Regions from separate parts of the Paraburkholderia suaedae genome, predicted to be linked through region 1. Evidence: predicted binding sites of a transcription regulator. Region 1 holds the regulator's gene; each other region holds the start of a gene.
What was found. The regulator LexA, encoded in region 1, represses DNA repair genes until DNA is damaged. The targets are predictions, from matches to a motif close to ACTGTATNNNNATACAGT.
Positions count from the first base shown of each region.

Region 1 (4,275 bases):
CGAGTACACCGCCGCGAGCGAAATGCCGGCCACCGAAGTGGGCAGCGCGAACGGCAGATCGACCACCGCGTCGACGATACGCTTGAATGGAAATGTGTAGCGAACCAGCACCCACGCGACCAGAAAGCCGAACACCGCGTTGACCAGCGCGCCGCCGAGTGCGGCAAAAAACGTCAGGCGATACGACGCGAGCACCCTGGGCGACGTCACGGCGCGGACGAACTGATGCCAGTCGAGCGTCGCGGTCTTGAGAAAGGTCGCCGCCAGCGGGATCAGCACAATGAGGCTCAGATAAGCCACCGTGATGCCGAGTGTCAGGCCAAAGCCGGGCAACGCGCTCGGCTTTCGGAAGGTCAACGTGGTCATGCTGGATACTCTTTCAGTTTGATGCGTGCGTGGCGATACGGATCTTCGGCTGCCCGATTCCGGTTGATCAAAAGCGCGCCCAGGGGCGCGCTCGGACCTGGCGCGTTGCCGCGCCGCATGCCGGGTGTCGAGGCCCGGTACGGGCACCCATGCGCAGATTTACTGTGGCTGATAGATCGAATCGAACACGCCGCCGTCGGCAAAGTGGGTTTTCTGCGCGTTGCTCCAGCCGCCGAACGAATCGTCGACCGTGTAGAGCTTGAGCTTCGGAAACTTCGCGGTCAGGTTGGCCGGCACCTTGTTCGAACGCGGACGGTAGAAGTTCTTCGCGGCGATCTCCTGGCCCTCTTCGCTGTACAGGAAGTTCAGATACGCGTCGGCGAGCTTGCGCGTGCCGTGCCTGTCGACCACTTTGTCGACCACCGCGACCGGCGGTTCGGCCAGAATGCTCACCGACGGCGCGACGACTTCAAACTTGTCGGGGCCAAACTCCTTGAGCGACAGGAACGCCTCGTTCTCCCAGGCGATCAGCACGTCGCCGATACCGCGCTGCACGAAGCTGGTGGTCGCGCCACGTGCGCCCGAATCCAGCACACCGGCGTTCCTGTACAACTTGCCGACGAACTCCTTCGCCTTCTGCGCATTGCCGCCCGGTTGATGTTCGGCATAGGCCCAGGCGGCCAGATAGTTCCAACGCGCGCCGCCCGAAGTCTTCGGATTGGGCGTCACGATCGACACACCGGGCTTGATCAGGTCGTCCCAGTCCTTGATGTGCTTCGGGTTGCCCTTGCGCACCAGGAACACGATCGTCGACGTATACGGCGACGCGTTGTCCGGCAGACGCTTTTGCCAGCCTTTGTCGAGCAGGCCTTTGCTGGCGAGCGCATCAATGTCGTAGGCGAGCGCGAGCGTCACCACGTCCGCCTGCAAGCCGTCCAGCACCGAGCGCGCCTGCGCCCCCGAGCCGCCGTGCGACTGCTTGAACGTGACCGTCTCGCCGGTCTTCGCCTTCCATTGCTTGCCGAACGCCTGGTTGACGTCCTGGTAGAGCTCGCGCGTCGGATCGTAGGAGACGTTCAGCAGCGTTGTGTCGGCCGCCTGTGCCTGGCCGAGGGCGCCCAGGGTAGCGAGGGTGCCGAGCGCGCCGAACGCGAGCGCCCCGATGAGTTGCCTGGTTCTGCCCGCCAGCCCCGTGTGCTTATGGCTCATGTTCGATTTTCTCCGCGTGGTCGTCTGCTGAAGCAGCGTTTGAGGTGGTGTTTGCGTCGCGGTCACGTGCACATGAGCGCCGATCCGGAGGCCAGTCTAGCGACGGTCTTTCATCATTAAAAATAATGTTTCTTCATTTTTTTATACGTAAAAGTGGTAATCGCAGCTGGGTAAGGCGTTGCGGCACGAAAACCGTTGTCTGGACGCCGCGAATCGGCGTTTGAGCAACACGCCCCGAAGCGAACTTAAAGTAAAGCTTGAATTGCGCCCAATACTGTATAAAAATACAGTCACCTGTTCATACATACAGTGGCCATGACAAAACTCACCGCACGACAGCAGCAGGTTTTCGATCTGATCCGCCGGGCGATCGAACGCACCGGTTTTCCTCCCACGCGCGCCGAAATTGCCGCCGAACTCGGCTTTAGCTCGGCTAACTCGGCCGAAGAACACCTGCGCGCCCTCGCTCGCAAAGGCGTGATCGAACTGGCGGCCGGGGCGTCGCGCGGCATTCGCCTGCTGGCAGGCCCGGAAGACGCGCCGCATCAGTTCACGCTGCCGCACGCCAGCATCATGCAACTGTCGCTGCCGCTCATCGGCCGCGTCGCGGCCGGTAGTCCGATCCTCGCGCAGGAACATATCTCGCAGCACTACGCGTGCGACCCGGCACTGTTCTCCAGCAAGCCCGACTACCTGCTGAAGGTGCGTGGGCTTTCCATGCGCGACGCGGGGATCTTCGACGGCGACCTGCTCGCAGTGCAAAAGAGAAGCGAAGCAAAAGACGGCCAGATCATCATTGCCCGGCTCGGCGACGACGTCACGGTCAAGCGCTTGAAGCGCCGGCCCAACGGCATCGAGCTGATCGCGGAGAACCCGGACTACGAGAACATCTTCGTTGAAAGCGGCAGTGCCGACTTCGCGCTGGAAGGGATCGCCGTGGGGCTGATTCGACCCGGCGAGTTCTAAGCCGCAGGTGCGGCGCCGGGCCGGCGCGTAGGCGTCGCTCGGACTTCGCTTGCGCTTCGCCTGTCGGTCGTATCGCTCGTATCGCTCGTATCGCTCGTATCGCTCGTATCGCTTGGCCACACTCAACTGCATCAACGCTGCACCGCCTGGAGAGACTCATGGAACGCCTTGCCCGCCTGCTGCCTTTTCGCCAGTTCGGCCGTCTGCGCCATTTGCGCAATCTGGTGTCGTGCTCATTGATCGAAGCCCCGGCCGCAAGTACTGCGCCGCTGTTCGACACGTCCGCCGATGCGGCGAGCCTGCCCTCTGCATTGCCGGCGTTTGCGCGCGTCTCGTTGAACTCGGGGTTGAACACGGCCGAGCCGGCGCGGCGCGCGCCGGTGCGGGTCTATCACGGGCCGTCGCGGCTGATCATGGTCGGCACGGTCGACGCAGTGTGCCGCATGATCGACCGGTGCATCGCCGACGAAGCCAATATGCATGGCGCGGTATTCGAGGCTTGAGTGCCTGTCGGTGTCGAACCCGAAAGCGGCTGCCCGATGCATCGCGCGTAGTCGTTGACTGCGTCCATTTTTGAATTAAGTCGTCTGATATTTGCCTAGAATGGGATTGTTTCTGCGTGACCGAGGTCCACGTTAGACCCAACCTGATAAGGAGTCCCATCTGATGACAGTTCCAGGACGCAACAAAGGCATCGCCACCCGGCCGCTGATCATCACGTTGATCGTGATCGTGGTGATCGCCGTGCTGGGCTTTGCTTACGCATCACCGTATATCGCATTGAACAATCTCAAACGCGCGGCCGATGCCCGCGATGTGCAAACCGTCAATGAGTACGTGGATTTCCCCGCGTTGCGCGACAGCCTGAAGCTGCAGATCGCCGGTCTGCTGTCACGTCGGCTGGGCGCAGATAACGACAGCAAACTCGCCACGATTGGCGCCATGATCGGCGTGACGCTGATCGGTCCGCTGGTGGATGCGTATGCGACGCCGGACGGCGTCGCGGCCTTGCTCAACGGTATGCCGCCGAGCGGCAACCCCGGCGAGCGACCGCCTGCAGAGCCCGCCGCTAACAATGCACCGGTTGCGGGCGCGCAAACACCGGCGTCGCCAGCCGCCGGCGATGCCAACAGCAGCGCCGACGGCAACGCTGCTCCCGTGCAACGGCAAACGTCGGCGGGTTATCGCAGCCTCAATGAGTTCGTGGTGACTTACCGCCGTGGCGGCGAGGCCGCTGCACATTACGCGGCGATTTTCAGACGCGAAGGTCCGTTCACGTGGAAGCTCGCCGCAATCGATCTGAACGAGTGATCGGCGAGCACCACGGGCAATCACCTGACTGCCCCCTTGGCCCGTCCGCTCGCAGGGGCATCAGTGTGTGTGAAGGCAAGCCGCCTCAAGCCGCGGCTTGCTGCTGTTCCTGCGCGGAAGAACAGGCCACCAGAATGCTGCACGACACGCGGTCGAGCAAAGGTGTATTGCCCGCGCCCATCCACCATCTCGAGAGGCCGGTGCGGCAGCGATGCCCGACCACGACCAGGTCGACATGCAACTCGTTGGCGAGATTGGCGATCTCGTCGATCGGATGGCCGAACGCGAAATGCCCTTGCGCGTTCACGCCCCGCTCGGTGAGCCAGGTTACGCCTTCCTGCAGAATATCGCGCGCGGTCTTTTCGAAACTTCCGCAAGCCACATCGGTCAGCAGGCCAGCGCTTTGCGCGATACTGGAGCGCA
Region 1 is NZ_JBFOAH010000001.1:707,493-711,767, forward strand. Features, by position in the region: gene cysT (sulfate ABC transporter permease subunit CysT) at 1-366, opposite strand, end outside; gene ABQJ48_RS03080 (sulfate ABC transporter substrate-binding protein) at 526-1,575, opposite strand; gene lexA (transcriptional repressor LexA) at 1,891-2,541, shown strand; gene ABQJ48_RS03090 (hypothetical protein) at 2,700-3,044, shown strand; gene ABQJ48_RS03095 (DUF2939 domain-containing protein) at 3,208-3,852, shown strand; gene ABQJ48_RS03100 (universal stress protein) at 3,938-4,275, opposite strand, start outside.

Region 2 (4,275 bases), on a different contig from region 1:
TAAGCCGGGCGATGCACACCGCCGGTCTCGCCGAGATAGCGATGCACCGACAGGTCATCCGCCTTGATGGCAGGCTGTTTGCCCGACATCACGTCGGCCAGCAACTGGCCCGAGCCGCACGACATGGTCCAGCCGAGCGTGCCGTGGCCCGTGTTCAGGAACAGGTTCGCGACCGGCGTGCGCCCGACGATCGGCGTGCCGTCGGGCGTCATCGGCCGCAGACCGGTCCAGAACGTGGCCTTCGACGTGTCGCCGCCGCCCGGGAACAGATCGTTCACGCACATTTCCAGCGTGGCGCGGCGCGCCTCGCGCAGCGACTTGTCGAAGCCGACGATCTCGGCCATTCCGCCGACCCGGATCCGGTTGTCGAAGCGCGTGATCGCGATCTTGTAGGTTTCGTCGAGCACCGTGGACACCGGAGCTGCGGCCGAGTCGACGATCGGCGCAGTGATCGAATAGCCTTTGAGCGGATAGACCGGGATTTTCACCAGACCCGCCAGAAATTGCGTGGAGTACGAACCGAGCGCGACGACGAACGAGTCCGCGCGCACGAGTTCGCCGCCGCATTGCACGCCGGCGACGCGGTCGCCGGACATCATGAGCGCGTCGATCGGCGTGTTGTAGCGGAACTTGACGCCCAGTTGCCCGGCCAGCGTCGCGAGGCCCGTGGTGAACATCTGGCAGTCGCCGGTTTCGTCGCCCGGCAGCCGCAACCCGCCGGTCAGCTTGTGCGACACCGCCGCGAGCGCCGGCTCAGCCTGCGCGAGTTCCGTGGCGGACAGCAGTTCATACGGCACGTTTGCGTCTTCGAGCACGGCAATATCTTTCGCGGCGCCGTCGAACTGCTGCTGCGTACGGAACACCTGCAGTGTCCCGCCCGTGCGGCCTTCGTACTGAAGGCCGGTGTCCGCGCGCAACGCCTGCAGGCAGTCGCGACTGTATTCGGCGAGGCGCACCATGCGTCCCTTGTTCACCGCGTAGCGCGCCGACGTGCAGTTCTGCAGCATCTGCCACATCCATTGCAGCTGGAACTGCGTGCCGTCGAGACGGATTGCGAGCGGTGCATGTTTCTGGAACATCCATTTGACGGCCTTCAGCGGCACGCCGGGCGCGGCCCACGGCGACGCGTAGCCCGGCGATATCTGACCGGCGTTGGCGAAACTGGTTTCGAGCGCAGGGCCGGCCTCGCGGTCGATCACGGTCACTTCATGACCGGCGCGCGCGAGGTAATACGCAGTCGTCACCCCGACGACGCCACTGCCCAAAACGACGACTCGCATAGTTGCTCCAGCAGATCCAGAAGAGATAGGAGGGCGGGGCGCTCATCGATTTGCTCGAATTCAATCGATTCACGAGGTAAAACGCCGATCGCCCAGTGTTAACCGCTATACTATTGCCAGTAAGGCAGGTTTTGTTATCGTAGTTGTTGAATTTTTAGCGGAAACACCATGCGTACACAGCGCCAACCCGTGCGAGCCCTCGATAAACTCGATCACAACATCTTGCGGCTTCTGCAGCAGGACGGCCGGATGGCCATGAAGGACCTGGCCGAGCAGGTCGGGCTGTCGGTGACGCCGTGCATCGAGCGGGTCAAACGGATGGAGCGCGACGGCGTGATCACCGGCTACTACGCGCGGGTGAACCCGGCCGAACTCGGGGCGGCGTTGCTGGTATTCGTCGAGATCACGCTCGATCACAAGAGCGGCAACATGTTCGACCAGTTCCGGCGCGAAGTGCAGAAGATCCCCGAGGTGCTGGAATGCCATCTTGTATCAGGCGATTTCGACTACCTGATCAAGGCGCGCATCGGCGAGATGGCCGACTACCGGAAGCTGCTTGGCGACATCCTTTTGCAATTGCCGGGCGCGGTGCAGTCCAAGAGTTACGTGGTGATGGAAGAAATCAAGGAGACCCTGACAATCGCCGTGGGCGGATAGGGGGTCAACGGGGCAGCCGCATACGGCGCTCGACAAACGGCGAAAACACTGTATATTTATACAGGTATTGCGCGCCTGTTGTTTCGTTTGTGGTATTCAGCCGTGGCCAACTCCGACACCCGAACCGCTCGAGAATTTCCGATCGCGCCGCCTGCGCCTCGCAAGGGGCGTGGTGCCGTCACGAACCTGCAAGGCCGCTACGAGGTCGACCAGCGCGAACCAGCGGACGACGGCTGGCTGCCTCTCGCCCACGAAGGCGGGGAGGAGCCCAAGGCACTGCGCACGCAGGTCTTTGAGGAACGCGCGAAGAGCATCCTCACGCGCAATGCGTCGCCGGACATTCCGTTCAGTGTGTCGCTGAATCCGTACCGCGGCTGCGAGCATGGCTGCATCTATTGCTTCGCGCGGCCCACGCATAGCTATCTCGGGCTGTCTCCGGGGCTCGACTTCGAAAGCCGGATCTACGCGAAGATCAACGCGCCGGAACTGCTCGAGCGGGAGTTGTCGAAGAAAACCTATGTGCCCGAACCGATCGCGCTGGGCGTCAACACGGACGCGTGGCAGCCCGCCGAACGCGATTTGCGCCTCACGCGTCGGGTAATCGAGGTGCTCAGCGAGCGCAACCATCCGTTTGCGGCGATCACCAAATCGTCACTGATCGAGCGCGATATAGATCTGCTCGCTCCGATGGCGGCGCGCGGGCAATTCATGGCGGCCATCACCATCACGACGCTGGACGCCGACATCGCGCGCACGCTCGAACCGCGCGCGGCCACGCCGTCGCGGCGGCTGCGCACTATTCGCACATTGAGCGAGGCGGGCATTCCGGTCGGCGTCAGCGTTGCCCCGGTGATCCCGTTCGTCACCGAGCCTGACATGGAGCGCGTGCTTGAAGCGTGCGCGCAAGCCGGTGCGAGCAATGCGAGCTATATCGTGCTGCGTCTGCCGTGGGAAGTCGCGCCGCTATTTAAGGACTGGCTCAGCGCGCATTTTCCCGATCGCGCCGCGCGGGTGATGAGTCGCGTGCACGACATGCGAGGCGGCAAAGACTACGATTCGTCGTTCGCCACGCGAATGAAAGGCGAGGGCTTATGGGCCGATCTGCTCAGGCAGCGATTCCATCACGCCGTGCGCCGCTTGGGCCTGAACCGGCGCGATCGCGGCATTCTCGATATGTCGCACTTTCGTCGGGGCGAGCCGTCGCACGCCGAACAACCGCTGCCCGTGAATCCGCAACTGAAGCTCTTCTAACGCGCTGCGGGGCCCGTCATTGCGAGATCGTTTTGGCCGCTTCCACCTGACTTTCGAAGTAGGTTTGAAACGATAAGGCGAGGCCGGTCATCAGCACAAATGCGCCGATAAACAGCGAAAAGATCACGACAAAAATGACAGTCCAGCCCGAGCGGCTTCTGCGTTGCGTGTGCGCATTGAACTGGGCGTCCCATTTTTCATCGGGACGCAGTCCGTAGACGATCGCGGCGAGAAACGCGGAAAGCACTGAAACAGCGCCGAAAAAAGCCAGCACCCAGCCGAGGATCGAAGCGCGCTCGCTTGCCACCAGCAGCATGACGCCGGGGATGCCCATTAGCGTGCCGAGCACATGAGCCCAGCCGTAGGGATCACGTTTGCCGAACAGGTAGAAGCGGTGCGCGCCGAGGCTGCCCACCAGGAACGCCAGCGCGGCGGTAAGCGTCTTGGATCGGAAGCGCGGGGAAATCGAAGCTGCGGTGGACATGTGGACGTGGGCGAAGTGACAGGCGGTCGAAAGGAGCGGCGCGCCGTACGGCTGCGGACCGACGGGCATTCTACGCCGGCCGCATGCTGAGGGTCACTTGCGGAATGCGCGTGCTGCGAAGTTCAGAGTGACCCGAATGCAGTGCGTTGCGGGCAACCGCGGCGGGCTGGCGGCGCGCAATGATCCCGGCCAGCCGCCTGGAATCGGTAGCGCGCCGGGCGCGAGACCGCCATCGCACGCACCTGTGAATGTCATGGCGCTGAATACGTCACGCGATAGATGGCGCCAGCGTAGTCGTCGCTGATCAGCAGGGAGCCGTCGGGCAGCGGCAGCACGTCGGCGGGGCGTCCCCAGACGGTTTCGCCCGGCTGCAGCCAGCCTTCGGCAAACACTTGCTGGCGCGCGTGGTTGCCGTCCGGGTCGGTAATCACCCGCACCACGCGGTAGCCGACTTTGGTGCTGCGATTCCACGACCCATGCTCGGCAAGGAAAACGTTGTTCCGGTATTCCGGCGGAAACATCGAGCCGGTATAAAACCGCATGCCGAGCGCGGCGACATGCGCACCCAGCTGCACGACCGGCGGCGTGAATGAGCTGCACGGA
Region 2 is NZ_JBFOAH010000002.1:208,735-213,009, forward strand. Features, by position in the region: gene ABQJ48_RS04340 (D-amino acid dehydrogenase) at 1-1,280, opposite strand, end outside; gene ABQJ48_RS04345 (Lrp/AsnC ligand binding domain-containing protein) at 1,449-1,937, shown strand; gene ABQJ48_RS04350 (PA0069 family radical SAM protein) at 2,040-3,188, shown strand; gene ABQJ48_RS04355 (NINE protein) at 3,205-3,672, opposite strand; gene ABQJ48_RS04360 (PQQ-dependent sugar dehydrogenase) at 3,924-4,275, opposite strand, start outside.
Region 2: a site for LexA is predicted at 1,985-2,002, ahead of ABQJ48_RS04350 (PA0069 family radical SAM protein). Genes of this name have one in related genera too.

Region 3 (4,275 bases), on a different contig from region 1:
AGCGATCGTGACAGATGCCTGGTGGCGCTTACGCTGCATGTGCATGTATCGTGACGGCGAAGTCCTGCATCGAGCTGCCGCAACGCGCTTCGAACCACCCAGCGTTCGGGATGAAGGTCGTATTGTCCGCTGTGCGCAGATCGGAGAATTCTTCCGGTGAAAACTGGCAGCCATGCCTCAAGGCGAGCCGCTCCAATGAACCGGCAAGCTCAATCGATTGCCGCCTAGCCCGACCCCGGACCAGAACAAAGCCATATCGCAAGGCAAAAAGCCCGCCCGCTGCAACCCGCGTGGCGCTGCGGCAATGCACTGCAATAAAAGATTCTGGCAGGCCATTTCCAGGCCCCTGACTTCGCCCGCCGCCCCTTGAAATTTCCACAGCAAGTCCTATCTTTGGTTTCGCTCAGGCAGACGCGCCCGCGGTATCGGGCGCGCTGTGTGCTTCGATTTGTTTGCCAACAGCTGGCGGGCGAACTGCAGCGCGTAGGCCCGTTCGCCTCCATGCTCCATTTGCGAGGATACGACCATGAGTGATCTCTATTCCGGAACCGACCTGTTCAGCGAATTCGACCGTCTGCAGCGCGAGATGGCGAGTCTGTTCGGCGGCTTTCCGTCCAGCATCCGCGCCGGCCGCCTCGGCGCCTTTCCGCAAATCAACATTGGCGCCACCGACGACTCCATCGAGATCGTCGCGTTCGCGCCCGGCATCAACCCCGCTGAACTCGAAGTCTCGATCGACAAAGGGTTGCTGACGATTGCCGGCGAGCGCAAGCCAGCGCGGCCCGAGGGCAGCGCCGGCAGCGGCGGCGAGCAGGCCTCCGACGACCTGCGCACCTACGCCCAGGAGCGCTTTGCCGGGTCGTTTCGCCGCGTGATCGAACTGCCGCAGAACGCCGACGCCGACAAGGTGCAGGCGCGCTACACCAACGGCTGCCTGTCGATTACCGTCGGCAAGCGCGAGGCATCGAAGCCCCGGGCCATCACCGTCCAGTAACGTCCGTTATTCGAGGAGCAAACCATGAACGACAAGACTCGGGTTGCCGAGCGCGACCAGGAAGCGGTAGCACGACGCGAGGGCGGCCGGCCGGCACGGCGGACGACGCTCACGCCGGCAGTCGACATCTTCGAGGACAGCCAGGGCATCACGCTGTGGGCGGACCTGCCAGGCGTCACCAAGGACAAGCTCGACGTGAAGGTGCACGACGGCAATCTTTATATCGAGGCCGAAGCGGTCGTGCCAACCCCCGCCGGTCTGCGGCTGCAGCACGCCGAAATCCGTGAACCGCGTTTCGCCCGTGCGTTCTCGCTGAGCCCCGACTTCGACACATCGAAGATCGACGCCAATCTGCAGGACGGCGTGCTGAAACTGACGATTCCGCGGCGCGATGAAGCAAGGCCGCGACGGATCGAGGTGCAGACCAGCTGAGCCGAAAGCCGGCGCTGCGCGACGCGCCGCCGCTCGCTGTCAGGTTGCCTGCGAAGGGGGGATTCGCGGGTGCTGACGCGAGGTGACGGCGGCTGCTCGCGGGGCAGTCTGGCACGTCGGCGCAACTGCGTCGCCTGAGTGCGATGAAGGACTTCCGGTTCTCCTGCCAGCTCATCGAGGAGGAAACGATGAACACCGAGCCGAAAAAGTGGAACCTTTTCAAATTTCTCCGCGGTTCAGGGCGCAAAGCCGATTCCGACTCGGACAGTGCGCAAAGTTCGCCGGCCAGTGAATCGGGACGTGTTTCATGGCCTGACCTTCCGCGTCTTTTCTCTCGCGATCCGTGGCGTGCCATGGAAGACTTTTTTCACGATCCGTTTGCAGCGCGCGGCACGCTGGAGCGATGGTTTGGCGACTTCAGCTCATCGCGTTTCCAGCCGCGGATCGACGTGGTCGACGAGGGGAAGATACTGCGCGTGACCGTCGAACTGCCAGGCATGGAAAAGGACGATCTGAAGATCACCGTCGAGGATGGCGCGCTGATGTTGCGCGGCGAGAAAAAACAGGATGTGCATAGCGAGGAAGACGGCTGCTACCGGCTCGAGCGGGCCTATGGAGCGTTCACGCGCACGATCCCGATGCCGGAATATGCCGATGCGGAGCACGCTCTCGCTAAGTTCGACAAGGGCGTGCTGACGTTGAGCGTGCCGAAGCAGGAGCCGCCGCGCGCTGTGAGCCGCACGATCGATATCGGGTGACGTGGATCGAGGCCGCGCGCTTGCGGGGTGAATCAGAGGAGTAGCTCGGGTCGTTAGCTCAGCCGGTAGAGCAGCGGACTTTTAATCCGTCGGTCACTGGTTCGAATCCAGTACGGCCCATTTCCCGCGCGCCTGGCGCGCGCGTGGCCCGTTTTGCGCAACGGACATCCATGGCACGTCGGCGCTGGCGGGTTGTCCGCCACGCCGATCTGTTGCTGTGCGAACGTCCGTGGAAGTTCAGACGCGCGCATCCTGATCCAGCCTTCGACCAGCCTTCGACCAGCCTCCCATTAAAAGTGTCAGTTCGCTGTCTCAAAATTGAGTGTAGGATACTGTATAAATATACAGGTTTTGAGCAGCCCCATGTCCACCGCTACCGTTCCGGCTGAAGAGATACACCCGTCCCTGTGGCGGGCGTCCCAGCTCGCCCGGGGTCGTGGGCAAGTCGTTGAGACGGGCTACCCGGCGCTATCCGCCGAATTGCCGGGCGGCGGCTGGCCGCTCGGCGCGCTCGTGGACCTGCTGGTGCAGCAGGCGGGCGTCGGGGAGTTGCGGCTACTGCAACCCGCGCTGAGCGCCGCCGGAAACCGGCCGATCGCTTTCGTGCAGCCGCCGCACACGCCAGACGGGCTCGGTCTGAGCTACATCGGCCTTGCCATCGAACAGGTGCTGCGCATCGATGCGCAGAAGACCGCTGATGCCCTGTGGTCGGCGGAGCAAATTCTGCGCGCGGGCAGTTGCAGCGCACTGGTTTTCTGGGCGCAGTACGCGAAATCGTCGTCGCTCAGGCGCCTGCACCTTGCTGCGCAGTCTTCCAGGACGCTGTTCGTGATGGTGAGGCCGCTCGCCGCCGCGCAGCATTCGTCGCCTGCACTGCTGCGCTTGGCGTTGCGGCCTTCACCGGACGGCCTGAGCGTCGACATCGTGAAACGACGAGGGCCCGCTCGCGCCGAGCCCCTCTCGATTCCCCTTCAACCTACTCCTGTTCTGCTTTCCCGACATGCGCGTCTTTCTCGCCGTCCACTTGCCGAAGTTGCCGCTCGAAGTCTTCCGACCGAAGTGGTCGCCTGAGCCGTCTCACGGGAGTGTCGTGCTTGAGAAAGACCAGGTGATCATCGCCGATGGCGTCGCCAGAGCCGCCGGAATACGTCTGGGCATGAAGCGCGGCGGCGTGCTCACGCTGTCGCCCGAGACGGCAATGCACGAACGGGACATGGGGCGGGAGGAAGCCGCGCAGCGGGAGGTCGGCGTGGCCTTGATGCGCTTCTCACCCGAAGTCGCGCTGCTCGATGAGGCGACTGTCGTCGTCGAAGTCGGCGCAAGCTTGCGTCTGTTCGGTGGACTGCTCGCGTTGTGCCGGGAGGCGAAAGCCGTGCTCGCGACGCTCGGGCTCAGCGCGCGCATCAGCGCGGCGCCGACCGGACAGGGTGCATGGCTCCTGGCGAAATACGGCAACCGGCGCGTGCTCAAGCTCGCTTCGCTCGAACAGCGGTTGTCCGCGCTGCCGATGGACGCCATGCCGGAAATCCGCCGCTTCGCCGACTGGTTCTCCGGTCTTGGCTGCGAGACCATTGCCGACGTCAGACGCCTGCCGCGTGCGGGCTTGCAGCGCCGCTGCGGCGAGCATCTGCTCGATTCGCTCGACCGCGCATTCGGCACCGCGCCCGAACTCTTCGACTGGCTTGAATTGCCGCCGACGTTCTCTGCGCGCATCGAAATGCCTGATCGGCTCGAACACGCAGACGGTGCCGTGTTCGGCGCGCATCGGCTCATCGTGCAGCTTTGCGGCTGGCTTTGCGCGAAGCAACTGGCGCTCACGGCGTTCAGGCTCCTGCTGGAGCACGAGCGGGGACGCGACGCCATCGAACCGACCACCATCGACATCGCGCTGGGCGAGCCGACATGGCGGGAAGAACATCTCGTCCGGCTACTCAAGGAGCGGCTGCATCGTATCGAATTGAGCGCACCGGTGCTGGCGCTTCGTCTTGAAGCGTCGAAGGTGGAGTCCGCCGCGCCGGCATCGGATACGCTTTTTCCCGAGCCCGGCGGCTCCAAAGAAGATCATGCACGCCTGCTCGAACTGCTCGTCGC
Region 3 is NZ_JBFOAH010000011.1:120,490-124,764, forward strand. Features, by position in the region: gene ABQJ48_RS17170 (hypothetical protein) at 29-379, opposite strand; gene ABQJ48_RS17175 (Hsp20/alpha crystallin family protein) at 527-994, shown strand; gene ABQJ48_RS17180 (Hsp20/alpha crystallin family protein) at 1,019-1,426, shown strand; gene ABQJ48_RS17185 (Hsp20/alpha crystallin family protein) at 1,615-2,184, shown strand; tRNA gene ABQJ48_RS17190 (tRNA-Lys) at 2,232-2,304, shown strand; gene imuA (translesion DNA synthesis-associated protein ImuA) at 2,548-3,255, shown strand; gene ABQJ48_RS17200 (Y-family DNA polymerase) at 3,185-4,275, shown strand, end outside.
Region 3: a site for LexA is predicted at 2,516-2,533, ahead of imuA (translesion DNA synthesis-associated protein ImuA). Genes of this name have one in related genera too.